One region of the Peribacillus sp. P4_C12 genome, then DNA from elsewhere that is predicted to be linked to it. Evidence: riboswitches for the same ligand, from Rfam matches in the RefSeq annotation. Region 1 holds a riboswitch; the other holds the start of a gene.
What was found. Region 1 has a riboswitch for glycine ahead of AC1DUW_RS01795 (amino acid permease). Riboswitches for the same ligand answer to the same signal wherever they lie in the genome.

Region 1 (3,425 bases):
ACATTAGACTATTTTCTTTGGCATATTTCCATATTTCCGGAAGAAGCCAATATGACAATACATAAGACAAAGTAATGTAAATAAGGACGTATAAAGCGGGTGCACCCTTACCATAAGCCCAGCCGCTGCCACCAAGAAAGGAAAACGTCGTATAAATTTCTCCAGCCATCAATAGAAAGACGAATATAGCACCAAAACCACGGCCTCCAACTGTCCATTGTTCCAAATTCATGTCTTTTCCTTTTGAAGATCGAATACCTAAAAAGATTGATAAAAGTAAAAATCCTAAAATAATTAAGAGGGAAATATTCATTCCTGGTCACCTTCCCGATTTCTGGGGTCCAACTTATACATGATGCCCAAAATAACGGATGTAAGGACCACCCACATAGCCATCCAAAACATATTAAAAGGCATCCCTAATACGTAAGGTTCTATTCTGTTTACAAACGGAAGAAATCCTAATATGCCTATAAAAGGAACTAGAGTAAGTATATATATAATCTTCATTAATCCAACCCCTCCATTCTAAGTGAAAAGTCATTTATATCGACTTACAGTACCTTACACTATTTTAATATAAAATTTACTGTGGCTGCATTATATATTTTAGTAGCACTTCTCTGTGTTAGCAAAATAAATTGAAAAAAAGGAAGGGAGTGTCCCTTCCTTTTAATTCCTGCGACCATGAAAAATAGCTACTTCTTTTTCTGATAGTTATAGAGTACGAGTAGAAGAATGAACCAGATTGGCGTCATTAACAGTGAAAGTCGTGTAGCTTCAGCGAATAGCATAACGATTAGGATGAACAGAAATAATCCTAAAATAACGTAATTGATAAAGGGTGTAAAAGGAGCTTTGAATGTAGATTGCGCTCTCAAGTCCGGACGTTTTTTCGTATATTTGATATGTGAAATCAGGATGATGCTCCAAACCCAAATAAAACAGATGGCACTGATTGTAGTTACTATTGTAAAGGCCTGTTCAGGTATCATTTTGCTTAGCAATGCCCCTAGGGAGACGACGATTGCCGATGTAACCAAGGCATTACTTGGAACAGCATGTTTATTTAATTTTGCTAATTTTGCAGGAGCATCGTTATTATTGCTTAATGTATAAAGCATACGGCTTGTTGAAAATAAACCGCTGTTGCCGGCAGATGCAGCGGATGTCAGGACAACAAAATTGATAATCCCTGCAGCGATTGGAATGCCGATTAGTGTAAAGACTTCTACGAATGGACTGCTTGATGCATCCAGCTGTGTCCAAGGATTGACGCATAGAATGACGAGTATGGCACCTACATAGAAAAGTAAAATTCGGACCGGGATTTTATTGATGGCTGATGGTATATTTTTTTTCGGGTTAGCTGTTTCTGCTGCAGAAACACCAATTAATTCGACCCCTACAAAGGAGAAGACAACCAATTGTAAAGATAGCAGGAAGCCGGATACGCCGTTCGGAAACATGCCTCCGTGGCTCCAAAGGTTGGTAAGTGAAACGGTGCCAGTATTGGTTTTGAAGCCAATGACTAACAGGATGATGCCTACAATAATTAAGGCAACAATCGTGATGACTTTAATGAGCGCGAACCAGAATTCAAGTTCTCCAAACAATTTAACCGTCAATAGATTCAACCCTAACAGAATGACCAGGCAAGCAAGAGCTGGTATCCATTGAGGGATATTGAACCAATATTGCATATAGACACCAACCGCGATGATATCGGCCATGGCTGTCATGATCCAACAGAACCAATAGGTCCATCCGGTCACAAATCCAGCCCACGGCCCGATATATTCGGTAGCGAATTCGGTGAATGACGTATAACCGGCGTTGGATAAAAGTAATTCCCCTAAAGCCCTCATAACAAAAAATAAGGCAATCCCTATAATAAGATAGGAAAAGATAATGGAGGGGCCTGCCAATTGGATGGCTTTACCGGATCCAAGAAATAAACCGGTACCAATTGTTCCTCCTATTGCAATTAATTGTACATGGCGATTTTTTAAATCTCTTTTCAATTCCTGTTTAGCCAATTTGAGCATCTCCCGTTGTTTATGATCTTAGTCGTGTGGAGCGTGATTCTACATTCCGTGTAGCTCGTTGTTTTCACCTCGCTTATGCCATTGAATGGCAATATCTTGGATTTTGGACAATAAAAAAAGAGATTGGATACTACCAATCTCGTCAGGTTTAAGAATAACAATTCATCATTCGTTACTCTTCTGTCCTTTTGCCTGAGATTGTGAATCCTTCGGCGCTGTACTATGTACAGTCTCTCCAGAAGCTGCTCCTGCTATAGTGTGATCCATAGCATTCAACGCTTGCTAGTATGCGGTTGTAATAAATGTCCGTTTGTAGAAGAAATGAATCTTCCTTCGGTCATTTGTCATTATACTTAAATAACGTCAATATAATATTGGAATTCTATCATTGTTTATTCTATAGGTCAATATGGAAATTGGAAAGTTAGCGGGTAATGTAGTTGATGTATATCAACATTCTATAAAAGTAGTGATTTGAAAAGCCATAGTTACTGGAGCGATGGATAACGGGGCCCGCTTTAAAATCAATACAAAAAACAACAACAAATTTTGTGGTTATCGTTCCGCAGAAGAGTAGACTTCGTTAAAGACTTAATTTGCTTTTTAGTGAAATACATGAACCAAAAGGAAGCTGTAAGGAAGTTACAAACCCCTCGTGTCATTATTGATATTTCACAATATTGTAGCTTTTCTAGGTGGTTTTTTTCTAAACAATTCATACCATAGAACTGGCATTTTAATCGCGACTGTTTTCCGAATAGTGTGATAATATTTAGGTAAAAAGGTGAAAGGGATTAGAGATGCTATGGCGATAAAGACAGTATCAATTGTTGGATTAGGAGCACTGGGCATTTTATATGGACATCATTTATCAAAGGAAATGCCGAAGAAGAATGTGAGGATTATTGCGGATACAGCTAGAATAAAGAGATATGTCCAGGATGGGGTTTATTGCAATGGTGAGCGTTGTGACTTTCATTATGTAACGCCTGAAGAAATATGCGAGCCTGCAGATTTGATGATTTTTACTGTTAAATTTAGTGGATTGGAAGATGCTATCGAAGCGGTGAAGAATCAAATTGGAAAACAGACGATTATTATTTCTGCTTTGAATGGAATCACAAGTGAAGCGATTATTGGTGAGGCGTATGGAAAGGATAAAGTCTTATATTGTGTTGCGCAAGGTATGGATGCTGTTAAAGAAGAAAATAAGTTGACATACGACCATATGGGCATGCTCTGCTTTGGTGAGCGGGAACCTGGTTTGGTTTCAGAAAAGGTTCAGCTGGTGGCAGATTTTTTTGAAAAAGTGAATGTCCCATATGAGATAGATACGGATATGTATAAGCGGCAATGGGGGAAATTTATGCTGAATGT
Region 2 (3,425 bases), on a different contig from region 1:
GCAAGCATCGCTGCTTCCGCTAATGCCGTCCCTCCGTCATACATGGAGGAATTGGCTACATCCATTCCTGTCATTTCACAAATCATCGTTTGATATTCAAAAATGGCCTGAAGCTCCCCCTGTGAAATTTCTGGCTGATAAGGGGTGTAGGCTGTATAAAACTCCGAGCGGGAAAGAACATGATCGACGATGACCGGTGAATAATGGTCATACACGCCCGCACCAAGAAAGGAGGCATAGTTTTTAAGATCAGCATTCTTGGAAGCAAGTTTTGATAATTCTTTCATTAAGGCTGGCTCTGATTTAGCTGGTTTAATGTCATATTCGCCTTGAAAGCGGACACTTTCAGGAATATCGTTGAAAAGGTTCTCAACAGAAGGGACCCCTATTACCTCCAGCATTTGTTGTTTATCCTGCTCTGTCATGGGTAAGTAACGATGTTTCATCTTAATGACCATTCCTCTCTATTTACGTGGTTTTTTATAAAAAGGTGTTTGTATAATAACAGCTTTCAATCGTTTTGAACGAATTTCCACTTCGACTTCAGAATCCATCACCGAATAATCTTTATCGATAAGTACCAATCCTACATTTTTCTTCAATGTTGGTGATTGAGTGCCAGTCGTAACTTCACCAATGACTTTATCCCCACTGTATACCTTATAGCCATGACGAGGAATGCCGCGGTCAATCATTTCAATTCCGACAAGCTTACGTTGTGCCCCTTTTTCCTTTTGTTCAGTAAGAACGGCTTTCCCGAAAAAGTCGGCTTCCTTATCCACTTTAACCGCAAAACCAATCCCGGCTTCAATTGGGGTAATATCTGGTGAAAGCTCCTGTCCATAAAGCGGAAGTTTAGCTTCAAAGCGGAGTGTGTCACGTGCCCCTAAACCTATCGGCAGTATCCCTTCTTCTTTTCCTGCATCTAGAATAGCTCTCCAAAGGGCCGGGCCATTTTCACTGTGGCTATATATTTCAAAACCATCTTCACCCGTATATCCTGTACGTGAAACCATCGTGGAAAGCCCATTTATCAGGACATTTTCCTTGAATTTAAAAAAGCCAATTTCACTCAAAAGTGTATCATTAGATATTTTTTGTAATATTTTCTCTGCCAAAGGTCCCTGCAGTGCCAACTGTGTATAATCGCTTGATACATCCGAAAGTTGGACATCCTCTGAACAATTAGCTTGTAGCCAGTTAAAATCTTTTTCTGTATTGGCGGCATTGACCACGAGCAGATAGTCGTCTTCTGCCTTTTTATAAATGATAAGATCGTCAACAGTACCGCCGTTTTCATAACACATAGCCGTATAAATTGCTCCGCCCTGTTTTAGCTTTGATACATCATTGGTCATCATTTTTTGTAAAAAGGAAAGACTCCCTGGGCCCTTCACATCAACCTCACCCATATGGGAAACATCAAATAAGCCAGCTTTTGTACGAACTGCTTCATGTTCGTCCTTGATACCCGAAAATTGGACAGGAAGTTCCCAGCCGCCAAAATCGATCGTTTTTCCTCCGTATTCACGATAAACCTCAAATAGTGGCGTTCTTTTTAAATTGGTCAAAAAATGACCCCCCTTAGATTTTTTAGATTTACTTTGCTCACTTTTCTAAAAGCTTCTTTCCATTCTGTCAGATCATCTTATACTTCTCATCCTGATTCATAATGTGGAAAAAAGGGCACAAAAAAGGACAGAGAAAGCCCTAAAGAGCTTTTTCTCTGTCCTGAAACCTGAAAGTTTACCTATATAATAGGCTTTCCCCTTTGGTGGCCGTTCTGCAACGAGCGGCGCTCTCCAGAGTTGCGTCCAATAAGAGTTCTTTTGCCTGAGAGATTCACTGCTAAGTTTGCTCCTTCGGCGCTACATTCGTAGTCTCTCCCCTTATCTTCACCCGCATATAAATGTGTCTCCACCAATTAGGAAAGTAATTAATCCTACTGATAGTTAGTAAAACCTCTGTGCATTTACAATATGCTTTTTCTACCAACTCTCCTTAAAACTTCAGAACTTAATGAATGATCTCTAGTCTGTTAATCTGGGATAAAGTAAGAGGCGGTTGCCCATACTATGAAAAACATGAACTACATTCATAAAAATGTACGCTTCTCTTAAGCGTTTGGGAAATTGGAATTTTCTAAATATACTTACATCCTACCTTAAGAAACTTTTCTCTGCAATATTTTTTACTGAGAAATATTTTTCTTACTTCACATATAAAATGTTCGGGTTTCAACCTTAAATAAGAAAATTATGATTTTAGAAGGAGTAGTTTCAATGAAAATTAATATATCCTTCAGTTCTGATTGGAATGACGAGTTTCTACAAAAGATGGAAAATGACGGTCCATGGGGCTTTATAAATTGGCTGTTCAAATGGAAGAAAACCTCATTATTCCTGATTTTGAAGGTTTACAGGCACCCAAGCATCTTCCACAGCTCACCCCACTTCCCCACCAATTGGAAGCGGCAAAGCAGGTAGTTGAAAAGATGAATGGAAAAGCCATTTTAGCTGATGAAGTAGGTCTCGGGAAAACAATCGAAGCTGGCTTGATTCTAAAGGAATATATGATCCGAGGTCTTGTTAAAAAAGTATTAATTCTTGTCCCCGCTTCACTTGTAAGTCAATGGGCTTTTGAATTGAATACCAAGTTTCATATTCCGGCTGTTGTTCAAAGAAAAAGCTATGTGTGGGAATCATGCGATGTTGTTATATCATCCATTGATACAGCGAAACGCGCTCCCCATCGAGATATCATTTTTAATCAGCAATATGACTTTATCATTATTGATGAAGCTCATAAACTTAAAAATAATAAAACGAAGAACTATGAATTTGTCCAAAATCTGAAAAAGAAATTTTGTTTATTGCTGACAGCTACGCCAATTCAAAATAAAGTCGAAGAAATTTTCCATCTTGTTTCGTTATTGAAACCGGGACACTTGGGAAATGCAACACTCTTTTCTGAGAAATATAAAGGCAAAGGCCGAAATGTTATTGAGGATGAGCACCTAAAGGAACTCGTCAACACTGTAATGATTCGGAACCGACGGGCTGATACTGGAATTGAATGGACAAAAAGGCAGGTGGAAACAATCATCATTGAATTTTCTCCAACTGAACAAGCCTTGTACGACGCTGTTTCCAAATTTAAGCCTATTTCAGATGGATCGAAGGGAAGTTCTTTTTCAGCACTCACGCTCCAAAGAGAAGCATGCAGCAGCAGAGAAGCCGTTTTTTATACATTGAAAAACATGAAAGCCAAATATGAACAGCCTTCCCATGACTTTTTAGCAAAGCTAGATGAGCTGTTTGAGAAGGTAAATGAAACAGAACAAAACTCCAAGGCTGAAAAAGCTTTAGAGCTCATCAAGAAAATTGATGACAAAGTGATTATCTTTACCGAATACAGAGCCACTC

Region 2: another riboswitch for glycine. It lies ahead of gcvT (glycine cleavage system aminomethyltransferase GcvT); the one in region 1 lies ahead of AC1DUW_RS01795 (amino acid permease).

What each region holds. Positions count from the first base shown of each region.
Region 1 is NZ_JBFUIB010000003.1:34,708-38,132, forward strand. It holds gene AC1DUW_RS01785 (sodium:solute symporter family protein) at 1-313, opposite strand, end outside; gene AC1DUW_RS01790 (DUF3311 domain-containing protein) at 310-510, opposite strand; gene AC1DUW_RS01795 (amino acid permease) at 699-2,039, opposite strand; glycine riboswitch at 2,219-2,297, opposite strand; gene AC1DUW_RS01800 (ketopantoate reductase family protein) at 2,854-3,425, shown strand, end outside.
Region 2 is NZ_JBFUIB010000255.1:842-4,266, reverse strand. It holds gene gcvPA (aminomethyl-transferring glycine dehydrogenase subunit GcvPA) at 1-446, opposite strand, end outside; gene gcvT (glycine cleavage system aminomethyltransferase GcvT) at 465-1,571, opposite strand; glycine riboswitch at 1,725-1,808, opposite strand; glycine riboswitch at 1,812-1,899, opposite strand; partial or broken gene AC1DUW_RS20405 (DEAD/DEAH box helicase) at 2,283-3,425, shown strand, end outside.